2 regions of the Mesorhizobium sp. M0960 genome follow, and region 1 is predicted to be linked to the other one. Evidence: predicted binding sites of a transcription regulator. Region 1 holds the regulator's gene; the other holds the start of a gene.
The links. Region 1 encodes PhoB, which activates phosphate uptake and scavenging genes when phosphate is short. Its sites were predicted from a motif close to TGTCATNNANCTGTCAT; they were not measured.

Region 1 (7,435 bases):
GCAGCGACTGCATCAAAAGCGCGCCGAGCATGGCGCCGAGCACCGTGCCGGAGCCGCCGGCGAGCGACGTGCCGCCGATCACGGCCGCCGCGATGACCAGCAGCTCGTCCAGGGTCCCCAGCGCATTAGTCGACGCGTTGAGGCGCGCCGATGCGATCGCCGCACTGATCGCGGCCAGCACGCCCATGATCATGAACACCTTCATGGTGACCCAGCGTGTGTTGATGCCGGCGAGTTCGGCCGCTTCCGGATTGCCGCCTATGGCAAAGACATAGCGGCCGAAACGGGTGCGTCTGGTGATGAAGGTCATGACGATGCCCGCGGCCACGGCCATCAGCACAGGTATGGCGATGCCGTGGGCGATGAACAACCCGCCCTCGGGAACGGTGATGCCGTTCTGCTGGGCATATTGGCGTACGATGCCGACCGGCCAAGGATAGGAATTGGCGATCCACACGGCGCCGAGGATGGCGGCGCAGGCTATCACGCCGAGCAAGCTTTCCGCCCAGACAGGGCGCAGCGGAAAGTTGAAGCGCTTGCGCTGCGAGCGGCCGTTGAAGAGCATGAAGGCAACGGCCGCGCAGGCGAGGACACCGACGATCCAGCTCCAGGTGGCGCCGATCGAGCCCCGTGGTCCGCCGCCCATCAGCTGGAAGGTCCTGTCCAGCGGCGCAACGGTGCGCCCGCTGGTGATCAGCCATGCCATGCCGCGCCAGACCAGCAATCCGCCGAGCGTCACGATAAAGGCAGGAACCTGGAGATAGGCGATGATGAAACCCTGAAACGCTCCGATAGCCAGGCCGAGCACCAGGCCGGCGGCCAGTGCGATGACCCACAGCCAGGGGCTGCCAAGCTGAAATCCCATGATGCGGACGAGGAATTCGGCCTGCGCCACGCCCATCACCATGCCGATCACGCCTTCCACGGAGCCGACGGAAAGATCGATGTTACGCATCACGATGACCAGCACCATGCCGGTCGCCATGATCGCCACCGACGAGGTCTGCACCGAAAGGTTCCAGAGATTGCGCGGCGTCAGGAAGAGCCCGCCCGACAGTATGTGGATCCCGACCCAGATGACCAGCAGCGCGCCGACCATGCCGAGCATGCGCGTGTCGAGTTCGGTTGCCTTGAGAAATCGGGCAACGACGCCGGCCTCCGATTCCCGCGCCCGGTCTGCCGTCGAGCTGTCGACCGGCGTGTTGGAAGTCGTGTCGGTCATGATGTTTCTCCCGCCGGGTTGCCGTCTGCCGCGGATGCCGGAAGCAGCCTAGAAGTTATCCGCCGGAAGCGGAAAAACAATTCTTTCTTGAAAAAACGCCGCGGCAAGCGGCCGCGGCGTTCGGACTTCTCGGAAACTCGGATCAGTTGCAGACCGGAACAGCGCCCGCCGCCACGCCCGCGCAGACCTCTTCTTTCTTGATCCAGCCGGCGTCGATGACGACGTTGAGGTTGTCCTTGGTGATGGCGACCGGGGTCAGGAACAGGGACTTTACGGTGTTGCCGCCGGGCGTGGTGAAATCCTTCACGCCGGCAATGTCGGTCATCTGCTTGCCGTCGGCCAATTGCGAGGCGATCTCGGCGGCGTTCTTGCCGAGCTCGCGCGCGTCCTTCCACACCGAGACCGTCTGTGTGCCGAGCGCGATGCGGTTCAGCGCGGCGTGGTCGCCGTCCTGGCCCGAGACCGGAACCGATCCAGCCAACCCTTGCGCCGTCAGTGCGGCGACGACGCCGCCGGCAGTGCCGTCGTTAGCGGCGACCACCGCATCGACCTTGTTGTCGTTCGCGGTCAGGAACTGTTCCATGTTCTTCTGGGCGTTGGCCGGCAGCCAGCCGTCGGTATAGGCCTCGCCGACATTCTTGATCTTGCCGCTGTCGATGGCGTCCTTCAGCACTTCCATCGAACCGGCAAAAAGGAAATCGGCATTCGGATCGGCGCCCGAGCCCTTGATGAAGACATAGTTGCCTTCCGGCTTCACCTTGAACACGTCGCGGGCCTGCATGCGGCCGACTTCCTTGTTGTCGAAGGTCAGGTAAAAGACGTCCTTGTTCTCGATCAGCCGGTCGTAGCCGACAACCGGAATACCTTCGTCCAGCGCCTTTTGCACGGCCGGCCCTATCGCCGAGGCGTCCTGCGCCAGGATGATCAGTGCGTTGGCGCCCTGCGAGATCAGGCTCTCGACGTCGGTGAGCTGCTTGCCCGGATTGGACTGTGCGTCGGCGGAGATATACTTGTCGCCGGCAGCCTCGATGGCCGCCTTCATTGCGGCTTCGTCGGTCTTCCAGCGCTCTTCCTGGAAGTTCGACCAGGAAACGCCGATGACCTTGTCCTTAGCCTGCGCCACCGACGCAAGCGCCAGCGTCATGGCGACACCCGCCAGAATGGCGGTCGTGAATTTCTTCATCATATCCTCCCTGCGCCGCGTACGGCGTGACCAATTGGCCCCAAAGGCCAGCTTAGAGGCGCTAATTTTTTCGAGCCTCGAAAAAATACTGGCCCGATCTCCCGCTGCTGTCAACATCGATTCTGATGGATTTTGATGTTGCTGCGACTTTTTTCGAGCTTCGGAATAAACGATGACAGCGCCCCCTGCATCTGACACTATTTGCCTCATCCGACACTATTTGTCGGCATTACCGACGGCTTCCGGTTCATGAGCGGCCGCGGCAAACCGGGAGGAAAGCAAAACGATGTCGGTCGGAATCCGCCATGACGATTTGCGCCGGCGCAACCGGGCGATGGTGATCTCGGCCGTGCGCCGGGCCGGCCAGCCATCGCGTACGGAGATCGCCGCAACCACCGGCCTCAGCCATTCGACCATATCGGCGATCTCCTCCGACCTGATACGGGAAGGCATCCTCGCCGAGAGCAAGGCAAGCGAACCCGTTTCGTTGAAACGCGGTCGTCCGCAGGTCGGCCTCGCCCTCAATCCGGAAGCGGCGGCGGTGCTGACCGTGGTGTTGTCGCTGAATTTCCTGTCGGCCGCCATCATCGACTATGCGGGGCAGGTGGTCGCCGAGGAACAGCGCCGGCTGGACACGCTGACCATGCCGCGCGACGAACTGATCCGCGAATGCATGGCCATCGTCCGGCGCCGGCTGGACGATCCAGATCTTGACGTCCGCAGTGTCGCCCGCATCGCCCTGGCGATTCAGGGAATTACCGACTCCCCTGCACGCGCCATGCTGTGGTCGCCGATCACGCCCCAGACGGACATCGCCTTTGCCGACATGCTGGAAGATGAATTCGGCATCGCGGCCACGGTGGAGAACGACTGCAATATGATGGCGGTGGCTTTGCGCTGGCGCGATCCGGATCGCTATCGCGACGACTTCATCGCCATCCTGCTTTCGCACGGCATCGGCATGGGGCTGGTGTTGAAGGGCGAGCTGTTCACCGGCACGCATTCCTCGGGCGGCGAGTTTGGCCACATGATCCATCGTCCGGGCGGCGCGCTCTGCCGTTGCGGGCGGCGCGGCTGCATCGAGGCCTATGCCGGCAATTACGCCATCTGGCGCAACGCCACGCAGATGAGCGAAGACAGCCAACCGGTCGCCGACGTCAGCGACGCCGACATGCGCGCGCTGGTGGTTCGGGCGCGCGAGAAGGACGGGCCGGAACGCGAAGCCTACCGCAAGGCCGGCGAAGCGCTGGGTTTCGGTCTCGGCTCGCTGTTCGCGCTGATCGATCCGGCACCGGTCGCAATGGTCGGCGCCAGTGCCGCCGCCTTTGATCTGATCGAGCCGGCCTTGCGGAAGGCCATCGCCCAGACCGCCGGCGGCCAGCATTCGGGCTCGATCTCCTTCGATACCGAGCCGAACGAATTGCCGCTGATCCGCGAAGGCTGTGCAATGCGGGCGTTAAGCTTCGTCGACCAGCAGATTTTCGCGCCGGGCGCGCAAATGAGGCCCGGCGTCAGAAAGAACGTAGCCTGACTGGGCGGGTCAATCTTCCCTGATCGCGTAGCCGGCACCGCGGATGGTGCGGATGACATCAGGCATGCGGCCGTTGTTGACGGCTTTGCGCAGCCGCCCGACATGCACGTCGACGGTGCGTTCGTCGATATAGATCGTCTCGCCCCAGACATTATCGAGTAACTGGCTGCGCGAGAAGACGCGGCCCGGATGCCGCATCATGAATTCGAGCAACCGGAATTCGGTCGGCCCGAGCCGGATCTCGGTCTTCTTGCGATACACCCTGTGCGATTCGCGATCGAGCACGATGTCGCCGACCTTCAGCACGCTGGACAGCACTTCCGGCTTGGCGCGGCGCAGCAGCGCCTTGACCCTGGCCATGAATTCCGGTGTCGAAAACGGTTTGACCAGATAGTCGTCGGCGCCGGTCGAAAGACCGCGTACCCGGTCGCTCTCCTCGCCGCGCGCGGTCAGCATGATGATCGGCAGCCGTTCGGTTTCGGGGCGCACCCGCAACCGGCGGCAGAGCTCGATGCCGGAAACCGCTGGTATCATCCAGTCGAGCACCAGAAGATCGGGCACATTCTCCTGCAAACGGATCTCGGCTTCGTCGCCGCGTGTCACCACCTCGACCTGGTAGCCTTCGGATTCGAGATTGTAGCGGAGCAGCACACCCAACGGCTCCTCGTCCTCCACCACCATTATGCGTGGTGCGATCATCGGCTGGGCACCCCCATCATGTCGCCGGTGCGGACATTGTCGTTTCGTCTTGCTTCGGACGATTGACCGGCAATTGCTCGCCGGTCAGCACATAATACGCATTTTCGGCGATGTTGGTGACATGGTCGCCGATCCGCTCCAGATTCTTGGCGCAGAACAGCAGATGCGTGCAAGCGGTGATGTTGCGCGGGTCTTCCATCATGTAGGTCAACAGTTCGCGGAACACCGACGTATATTTGACGTCGATGCGCTCGTCGGCGGCGCGTAGCTTGGCCAACGCGGCCGCATCGCCTGCAGCATACTCCTCGATGACGCCCTGCACCTGGATGAGCACCAGCTGCGCCATCGCATCGATGGAATGCGATAGGTCGCGCGGTGTGACGCTAAGGCCGACCGCACTCACACGCTTGGCGATATTCTTGGCAAGGTCGCCGATGCGTTCGAGATCGCCGGCCATGCGGATCGCCCCGACGACATGGCGCAGATCGTGGGCCATCGGCTGGCGCTTGGCGATCAGGGTGATGGCGCGGTCGTCCAGTTCGCGTTGACGCGCATCCATGATGGCATCGTCGGAAACGACGCGTTGCGCCAGCACGTTGTCAGAATTCAACAGGGCCTTGGTCGCCCCGCCGACCATCGAACCGGCGAGGTCGGCCATGTCGCGGATCAGCTTGCTGATCTGCTCGAGATCCTCGTCGAAAGAAGCGACTGTGTGTTCGCCCATGGTCCTGTCCTCATATGCGTGATCGGAACGGCTCAGCCGAAGCGGCCGGTGATGTAATCCTGCGTGCGCTTCTCGCGGGGCGACGTGAAGATCTTCTCGGTCCGGTCGAACTCTACCAGTTCACCCAGATACATGAAGGCGGTCTGGCGCGATACGCGCGCCGCCTGCTGCATGTTGTGGGTGACGATGACGATCGTGTAGTCGGCTTGCAATTCGTCGATCAGTTCCTCGATCTTGGCGGTCGACAGCGGGTCGAGTGCCGAAGCCGGCTCGTCGAGCAGAATGACTTCCGGCTTCACCGCCACGGTGCGGGCAATACAAAGCCGCTGCTGCTGGCCGCCTGACAGGCTCAAGCCGCTGGCGTTGAGCTTGTCCTTGACCTCGCCCCACAGCGCGGCCCGCTTCAACGCTTGTTCGACGCGGCCGTCCATTTCGGACTTGCCCAGATTCTCATAAAGCCTGACGCCGAAGGCGATGTTCTCGTAGATCGACATCGGGAACGGCGTCGGCTTCTGGAACACCATGCCGATCTTGGTCCTCAGGAGATTGAGGTCCTGCGAGCGGTCGAGAATGTTCTTGCCGTCGAGCAGCACCTGGCCCTCGGCTGTCTGCTTCGGGTAGAGTTCGTAGATGCGGTTGAACACACGCAGCAGCGTCGATTTCCCGCAGCCCGAAGGGCCGATGAAGGCAGTGACGCTGCGCTCGGGCAGCGACAAGGTGATGTCCTTCAACGCCTTGCTCTGGCCGTAGTAGAAGTTGAGGTTCTTGACCTCGATCTTCGTCTTCTCGGCGACCGTCTCGGTCATCGTCATGTCCGCGGACAACATCTGTGTCATCTGTCCTCTCTGCGTCCGGTAAGGCTGCGGGCGAGGATGCTCAAGCCCAGAACCGTCAGGGTGATTATGAGTGCGCCGGTCCACGCCAGTTGCTGCCATTCCTCGTAAGGGCTGAGAGCGAACTGGAAGATGGTCACCGGCAGGCTGGCCATCGGCGCGTTGATATTGCTGCTCCAGAACTGGTTGTTGAGCGCGGTGAAGAGCAGCGGCGCCGTCTCGCCGGAAATGCGTGCTATCGCCAGCAATATGCCGGTGACGATGCCGGACAATGCGGCGCGGTAGGCGACCGAACGGATCACCACCCAGCGCGGCGCGCCGATCGCGGCGCCGGCTTCACGCAACGCGTTCGGCACCAGGTTGAGCATGTCTTCAGTGGTGCGCACGACCACCGGAATGACCAGGATGGCAAGCGCAACGGCGCCGGCTATGGCCGAGAAATGCCCCATTGGCCGCACCATCAACTCATAGACGAACAAGCCGATGATGATCGACGGCGCCGACAACAGGATGTCGTTGATGAAGCGCACGACGGTGGTGATGCGCGAGAAACGCCCATATTCGGCCATGTAGGTTCCCGCCAGCACGCCGATCGGCGTGCCGACGACAACGGCGATGATCGTCATCAGCAGGCTGCCCGCGATTGCATTGAGCAGGCCGCCGGCCTCGCCTGGCGGTGGCGTCATCTCGGTGAAGACCGCGAACGAAAGCCCGGCTGTGCCCTTATAGACCAGTGCACCGAGAATGAGCGCCAGCCAGGCAAGCCCGATGCCGGCGGCGACGACGCAAAGCGCCATCATCACCGAATTTCTGGCTTTGCGGCGGCTGTGGAGCGATGAGGATGTCGACATCGGTCAGGCTCCCGTACGGGCGTCGATCCGCATCAGCATATAGCGGGCGGCGGCAAGGATCAGGAAAGTGATGACGAACAGGATCAGGCCGAGCGAAACCAGGGAAGAGGTGTAGAGATCGCCGTCGGCCTCGGTGAATTCATTCGCGATGGTCGCCGAGATGGTCGTGCCCGGCGCGAACAGGGAGGCGCTGATGCGGTGGGCGTTGCCGATGACGAAGGTCACCGCCATGGTTTCGCCGAGCGCGCGGCCGAGGCCAAGCATGACGCCGCCCATGATACCGATGCGGGTATAGGGAATGACCACGCGCCGGGTCACTTCCCAGGTCGTGCAACCGATGCCGTAGGCCGATTCCTTCAGCACCGCCGGCACCGTATCGAAGACGTCCTTGG
Region 2 (7,435 bases), on a different contig from region 1:
CCCGCATCATGGGCCATGAAGTCTCGGGGACCGTGCTGGAGACCGGCCAAGGCGTCGATCTGGCAATAGGCGAAGCGGTGATCGTCAATCCCTATCTCGCCTGCGGCAAATGCATCGCCTGCCGGCAAGGCAAGCCGAATTGCTGCGTCAGGATCGAGGTGCTCGGCGTCCATCGCGACGGCGCCATGTGCGAGCAGATCCTGGTGCCGGCGCAAAATCTTTATCCGGCAAACGGCCTGTCGCTGGCCGATGCGGCCGCCGTCGAATTCCTGGCGATCGGGGCGCATGCGGTGCGGCGCTCGCTGGCTCAATCGGGCGCGCGTACCCTGGTCATCGGCGCCGGCCCGATCGGGCTCGGCACGGCGCTGTTCGCCCGCATCGCCGGGCTCGACGTGACGCTGCTCGACATGAGTGCCGAGAGGCTGGGTTTCGCCGAAAGCGAACTCGGCTTCGCGACCCTCAACGGCTCGCAGGGCGCCGCCGCTGATCTGGTGCGGCAGGCGACCGACGGCGATGGTTTTGACGCGGTCTTCGACGCCACCGGCAACACCCAGTCGGTGCAGTCGGCCTTCGCCCATGTCGCGCATGGCGGCACGCTGGTGCTGGTCAGCGTCGTCAAGGACGACATCGCCTTTTCCGATCCCGAATTCCACAAGCGCGAGATGATGCTGATCGGCAGCCGCAACGCTCTGCGCGCCGATTTCGACCATGTCGCCGCTTCAATCCGCAACGGTGCGGTGCCGCTGGCAAAGCTAGTCACCCACCGCACCATGCTTGGCGAGACGCCGCGCGACCTCGCCCGCTGGGCACATGAGAAATCCGGGCTGATCAAGGCGGTCATCCAGGTCGGATGATACAACGATAGCCGCGTCTCAAAGCGCCGACAGTTTGAGTTCGATCCGCTCGGCCGGGAAGCGCGACTCCGAAAACTGGATCGGCTGACCGTCGGGCGTGACGTTGACGGCGACCGTCACCAGCACGATGGCGCCGGGCTGCAGGTCGAGGTCGGCAAGGTCGGCGGCATCGGCATGGCGCGCCGACAGCACGGTCGATTGCCGGAGATAGTCGTCGATGCCGAAACGTGCCAGCGATGCCGTGATCGAACCGGTTTCTGCCATAGCGGCATCGATGCCGGCAAAGCGCCTGGCATCGAACCAGCCGGCAGCGCGGGACACCGGCATTCCATCGGCTTCGCCGCGCGTTTCCAGGCGTATCACATCAGCCCCCTTCGCAAGGCCTAAGCCCTCTGCGACACGACGGTTGGCCGGCTCCACCGACGACGCGAGCAAGGTGATATGCCGCTCTGACGCCTGTCCTTGCAATCCCTCGGAAAAGCGGGTGCGGGCGCCGATCGGATAGGACAGCCGCTTTCGCGACAGCACGAAGGTGCCACGCCCTTGCTCCGCCTTGAGCACACCCTCCTGCACCAGCGCTGCGATAGCGCTGCGCACCGTATGGCGGTTGACGCCATAGCGTTCGGCAAGTGCCACCTCCGGCGGCAGCGCGGCATTCTCGGGAAAATCGCCGACGGCGATCGAGTGCAGGATCTGGTCGGCGATCTGCCGCCATAGCGCGACACCGCTGCGCCGCTCGATGCTGTTGGCTTGCCCGATCATTTCCCGCCCCAATCTTTGCGCCGACCTTTTGGCCCGTGTCACGTACACGTCATAGACACGCGCTAGATAATAGATATAATTTGTATAGTTGTCTATATCAATAGACAAATGCACGCGAACGAGGAGCACCGGCCATGCGAGGACAGGAAGCGCGAGAGCAGGCCGAGCGCAAGGCCGTAATGGCGACGCTGGCGCAATCGGCCGGCGACGACATTGTCCGCCTCTGGGACGAAGCCGGCCTGCCTTGCGAAGCAGAACTTCTACGTGGCCCCGAAGCCGGCCTGGTGACCGTGCGCGGCCGCATTGGCGGTGGCGGCGCGCCGTTCAATGTCGGCGAGGCGACGGTCACCCGCGCCACGGTGCGGCTTGCGTCCGGCCATGTCGGCCACTGCTACGCGCTTGGTCGCGACAAGCAGAAGGCAAAGCTGGCGGCAATCGCCGACGCGCTCTGGCAGGATCCGGCCCACCGCAACGAGGTCGAGACCAGGATCGTCGCGCCCTTGCAAGCCGCACTGGCCAAGGCGCGTGACCAGCGCCGCGCAGAGACGGCGGCGACCAAGGTCGATTTCTTCACCATGGTACGCGGGGAAGACTGATGGACATCGCCACTCAATCCATTGAGGGCGGCTTCGCCGATCCGGTATTCAACGCGCAGACCGTATTCCGCGCCGTCATGGACGCGATGGCGCGGCCGGGCAGCGTGCAGCCGCTGCCGGCCCTCGCCCACCCCCCGGCGCCGCTGTCGGCCATCGCCGGCGCCATTGCTCTGGCGCTGTGCGACAACGACACGCCGCTCTGGCTCGACCCGGCTTTGCAGGGGTCGGCGGCGGTGAAATCCTGGCTTGGCTTCCATACCGGCGCGCCGCTGGCCAACACCCCGGCCGACGCGCATTTCGCGCTGATTGCCACGCCGGCCGAGATGATGGCGCTCGACGGGTTTTCGCAAGGCACCCAGGATTATCCCGATCGTTCGACGACGCTGATCCTTGAGGTCGGCGATCTCGTCTCCGGCGCTCCGCTGCTGCTCGAAGGCCCGGGCATCGAGAAGACGGCGACGATCGCGCCGGCGCAAATGCCGCGTCATTTCGTCGAGCAATGGAAGCAGAACAATCAGCGCTTTCCGCGGGGTGTCGACATCATCCTCGCCACGTCCGACGCAATTGCCTGCCTGCCGCGCACGACGCGCATTAAGACGATGGAGGCGTAGGATGTATGTCGCGGTAAAAGGCGGTGAAGCAGCCATCCGCAACGCCCACAAATTGCTCGCCGACCGCCGGCGCGGCGATCGCTCGGTGCCCGCACTTCGGCTCGACCAGATCGTCGAGCAGCTGGCGCTCGGCGTCGGCCGGGTGATGAGCGAAGGTTCGCTCTACGACAGGGAATTGGCGGCACTCGCCATCGTCCAGGCGCGCGGCGACATGATCGAGGCGATCTTCCTGGTTCGCGCCTATCGCACGACGCTGCCGCGTTTCGGCTATACCAGGGCGATCGAAACCGGCTCGATGCTGGTCGAACGGCGCGTGTCGGCGACCTACAAGGACCTGCCCGGCGGGCAGTTGCTCGGCCCGACTTTCGACTACACCCACCGGTTGCTCGATCCCGAGCTTGCCGCCGGCGGCGAAGTCGCCGAACCGGAGCAGCGTGCAGGCGAAGCGGAGGCGATGCCGCGCGTCGCGGCCATCCTCGCTCGCGAAGGCCTGATCGAGCCCGACGGCGACATGCCCGGGGATCATGTCCCCGGCGACATCACCCGCGAGCCGCTCGAATTCCCGATGGCGCGTGATATCCGCCTGCAGGCGCTGTCGCGCGGTGACGAGGGGTTTCTGCTGGCGCTCGGCTATTCCACCCAGCGCGGCTATGCGCGCAACCATCCTTTCGTCGGCGAGGTTCGTATCGGCGAGGTCGAACTGGAACTGGACGTGCCGGAACTGCCCTTTGCCGTGCCGCTCGGCAGCATCCGCGTCACCGAATGCCAGATGGTCAACCAGTTCAAGGGCTCGGCCAAGGCGCCGCCGCAATTCACCCGCGGGTACGGCCTCGTCTTCGGCCAGAGCGAGCGCAAGGCGATGGCCATGGCGCTATGCGACCGCGCTCTTCGTGCAACCGAATTCGGCGAAGATGTCGTCGCCGCCGCGCAAGACGAAGAGTTCGTCATCTCGCATTCCGACAATGTCCAGGCGACCGGCTTCGTCGAGCATTTGAAGCTGCCACACTATGTTGATTTTCAGGCCGAGCTCGACCTCGTGCGCCGCATGCGCGCCGCGCACGACGCCCGCGAAAACGCCGGCAAGGCCGACGAGAAAAGGCAGGCCGCGGAATGACCGGACAACCGACCGACATCGCCACCTACAACTTCGCCTATCTCGACGAGCAGACCAAGCGGATGATCCGCCGCGCCATCCTCAAGGGCATCGCCATCCCCGGCTATCAGGTGCCGTTCGCCTCGCGCGAGATGCCGATGCCCTATGGCTGGGGCACCGGCGGCGTCCAGGTCACGGCGTCGATCATCGGACCGGACGATGTTCTCAAGGTCATCGACCAGGGCGCCGACGACACCACCAATGCCGTCTCGATCCGCGCCTTCTTCAAGAAGGTCGCCAATGTCGCGGTCACCACCGAGACGGCCAAGGCGACCATCATCCAGACCCGCCATCGCATCCCTGAACATCCGCTGAGTGCCGGTCAGGTGCTGGTCTATCAGGTGCCGATCCCCGAGCCGCTGCGCTTCCTCGAGCCGCGCGAAACGGAGACGCGCAAAATGCATGCGCTTGAGGAATACGGCCTCATGCATGTGAAGCTCTACGAGGACATCGCCAGGCACGGCCGCATCGCCACCACCTATGCCTACCCGGTCAAGGTCGAAGGCCGCTATGTGATGGATCCGTCGCCGACGCCGAAATTCGACAATCCCAAGATGCACCGTTCGCCGGCTCTGCAGTTGTTCGGCGCCGGCCGCGAAAAACGCATCTATGCGCTGCCGCCCTTTACCGAGGTGGTCAGCCTCGACTTCGAGGATCATCCCTTCGAAGTGCAGACCTTCGACCAGCCCTGCGCGCTGTGCGCGGCCGAGAACGTCTATCTCGACGAGGTCATCCTCGACGACCATGGCGGCCACATGTTCGTCTGCTCCGACACCGATTATTGCGAGAAGCGGCGCGCCGAAGGCCACCGCGGCCATCTCGCGCCCGAGACCCATCTTGCCCCAGGAAAAATGGAGCCGGCTGAATGACCGACGAACCGCTGCTGCGCGTTTCGGCGCTGTCCAAATTCTACGGCTCGCGCGTCGGCTGCGAGAACGTCACCTTTGATCTGTGGCCGGGCGAAGTGCTGGCGGTGGTCGGCGAATCCGGTTCCGGCAAGACGACTTTGCTCAACTGCCTGTCGACTCGGCTGCTGCCCTCTTCCGGCACCGCCAGCTACCGCATGCGCGACGGCCAGTTCCGTGAGCTTTACCGCATAAGCGAGGCCGAGCGCCGCTTCCTGATGCGCACCGACTGGGGCTTTGTCCATCAGAACCCCGCCGACGGGCTGCGCATGACGGTGTCGGCCGGCGCCAATGTCGGCGAACGGCTGATGGCGGTCGGCGACCGCCACTATGGCAGGATCCGCGCGACGGCGGTCGACTGGCTGTCGCGCGTCGAGATCGACGAGGACCGCATCGACGACGAGCCGCGCGCCTTCTCCGGCGGCATGCGCCAGCGCCTGCAGATCGCCCGCAACCTGGTCACAGGGCCGCGGCTGGTGTTCATGGACGAGCCGACCGGTGGCCTCGACGTTTCGGTACAGGCACGCCTGCTCGATCTGCTGCGGGGGCTGGTCACCGATCTCGGCCTGGCGGCCATCGTCGTCACCCACGATCTCGCCGTGGCGCGGCTGTTGTCGCAGCGCATGATGGTGATGAAGGACGGCCGTGTTGTCGAAAGCGGCCTCACCGACCGCGTCCTCGACGATCCGCGCGCGCCCTACACCCAGTTGCTTGTCTCCTCGATTCTGCAGGTGTGACGATGATTGCTCCGGCGTACCCCCCTCTGGCCTGCCCTCTTTGGCATCGCTTGGCATCTCCCCCTCAAGGGGAGAGATTGGCTATCACTCCCGGTTTCGCCATCCTACAACGTTGCAGAACGAGCGAGATAGTCAGGCTGCCCATCTCCCCCCTTGAGGGGGAGATGGCCGGCAGGCCAGAGGGGGGTGTTGGCCCGCAAACGAATGGCGATTGGAGGACCTTCTGATGGCAACCCCGCTCGTCGTCTCCGATGTCGCCAAGAGCTTCACCATGCATCTGCGCGACGGCATCAAACTGCCTGTCGTCGCCGGCGTCTCGTTCGCGATCAGGGCCGGCGAATGCTCCGTGCTCGGCGGCCCGTCCGGCGCCGGCAAGAGCTCGATCCTGAAAATGCTCTACGGCAATTATGCCGTCGACGCAGGCCAGATCATCGTCCAGCACGAGGACGGGCTCATCGATCTCGCCACGGCCAGCCCGCGCACCGTGCTAGCCGTGCGCCGGCTCACGATCGGCTATGTCAGCCAGTTCCTGCGCACCGTGCCGCGCGTCTCGGCGCTCGATGTCGTCGCCGAACCGCTGGTCGAGCGCGGCGAGGAGCGCGAAGCCGCGCGCGGCAAGGCACGCGACTTGCTGGCCCAATTGAACCTGCCGGAAAAACTCTGGGCGCTGCCGCCGGCGACGTTCTCCGGCGGCGAACAGCAGCGCGTCAACATCGCGCGCGGCTTCATCACCGAGCATCCGATCCTGCTGCTCGACGAGCCGACCGCTTCGCTTGATGCGAAGAACCGGGACGTCGTGATTTCCCTGATCGCCGCCAAGAAGGCGGCGGGCGTCGCTTTGCTCGGCATCTTCCACGATTACGACGTGCGCGAAGCCGTCGCCGATCGCATCATAGACGTGACCGCCTTCGCCGCTGGGAAAATCGCCGCATGACCAGGAAATTGTCGGAGGCCCCGCTGGTCCACGAGACGGCGGAGATCGAGAACTCGACGCTCGGCCGCTGGACCGAGATCGCCGACCGAAGCCGGGTTTCGGAAAGCATGATCGGCGACTATTCCTACATGATGCAGGACTGCAGCGTCTGGTGCGCGACAATCGGCAAATTCGCCAACATCGCCGCCAGCGTCCGCATCAATGCCACCAATCATCCGACCTGGCGGCCGACGCTGCACCATTTCACCTATCGCGCCTCCGACTATTGGGACGACGCCGAGCACGAGAGCGAATTCTTCGCTCAGCGCCGCGCCAAACGCGTCACCATCGGCCACGACACCTGGCTCGGCCATGGCTCGACCGTCCTGCCCGGCGTCACCGTTGGCGACGGTGCGGCGGTCGGTGCCGGCGCAGTGGTATCGAAGGACGTCGCTCCCTACACCATCGTCGGCGGCGTACCGGCCAAGCCGATCCGCGAGCGCTTCGACCGCCGCACCGCGGAGCGCTATCAGGCGCTCGCCTGGTGGGATTGGGATCATGCAAGGCTGCGCGCCGCGCTCGACGATTTCCGGGAGCTGTCGGCGGAGGCTTTTCTGGAGAAGTATGGTGGCTAAGGATCGTGAATGGTAATGGCGGGCAGCGAATAAATTTCGAGGCTCAGGAAAGCCTTTCTTATCACCATTCACCATTCGAGCTTCTCGCGCCGAGTTGATCCCGCCCCGCTCCAGGCTGTGGGCGGTAACAAAACTGACATCAATCAGACACCGCAGGTTCACGTAGCTGCGCTAGCGAGGGTTAACAGACCTTCAATTGCGATTGGACTGGAGCCTGCACTATGTCAGCTACGCTCGAAATCCGCGGCGTCACCCGCCGGTTCGGCAAG

Region 2: a site for PhoB is predicted at 1,653-1,669, ahead of phnF (phosphonate metabolism transcriptional regulator PhnF). Genes of this name have one in related genera too.

The regions. Positions count from the first base shown of each region.
Region 1 covers NZ_JAMYNN010000002.1:240,348-247,782, forward strand. The annotation lists gene NKH63_RS06165 (sugar ABC transporter permease) at 1-1,222, opposite strand, end outside; gene xylF (D-xylose ABC transporter substrate-binding protein) at 1,365-2,405, opposite strand; gene NKH63_RS06175 (ROK family protein) at 2,692-3,936, shown strand; gene phoB (phosphate regulon transcriptional regulator PhoB) at 3,946-4,635, opposite strand; gene phoU (phosphate signaling complex protein PhoU) at 4,652-5,359, opposite strand; gene pstB (phosphate ABC transporter ATP-binding protein PstB) at 5,392-6,195, opposite strand; gene pstA (phosphate ABC transporter permease PstA) at 6,192-7,043, opposite strand; gene pstC (phosphate ABC transporter permease subunit PstC) at 7,047-7,435, opposite strand, start outside.
Region 2 covers NZ_JAMYNN010000011.1:61,749-69,183, reverse strand. The annotation lists gene NKH63_RS19965 (zinc-binding alcohol dehydrogenase family protein) at 1-854, shown strand, start outside; gene phnF (phosphonate metabolism transcriptional regulator PhnF) at 873-1,616, opposite strand; gene phnG (phosphonate C-P lyase system protein PhnG) at 1,751-2,212, shown strand; gene phnH (phosphonate C-P lyase system protein PhnH) at 2,212-2,823, shown strand; gene NKH63_RS19945 (carbon-phosphorus lyase complex subunit) at 2,825-3,937, shown strand; gene NKH63_RS19940 (alpha-D-ribose 1-methylphosphonate 5-phosphate C-P-lyase PhnJ) at 3,934-4,845, shown strand; gene phnK (phosphonate C-P lyase system protein PhnK) at 4,842-5,618, shown strand; gene phnL (phosphonate C-P lyase system protein PhnL) at 5,845-6,552, shown strand; gene NKH63_RS19925 (DapH/DapD/GlmU-related protein) at 6,549-7,166, shown strand; gene phnC (phosphonate ABC transporter ATP-binding protein) at 7,388-7,435, shown strand, end outside.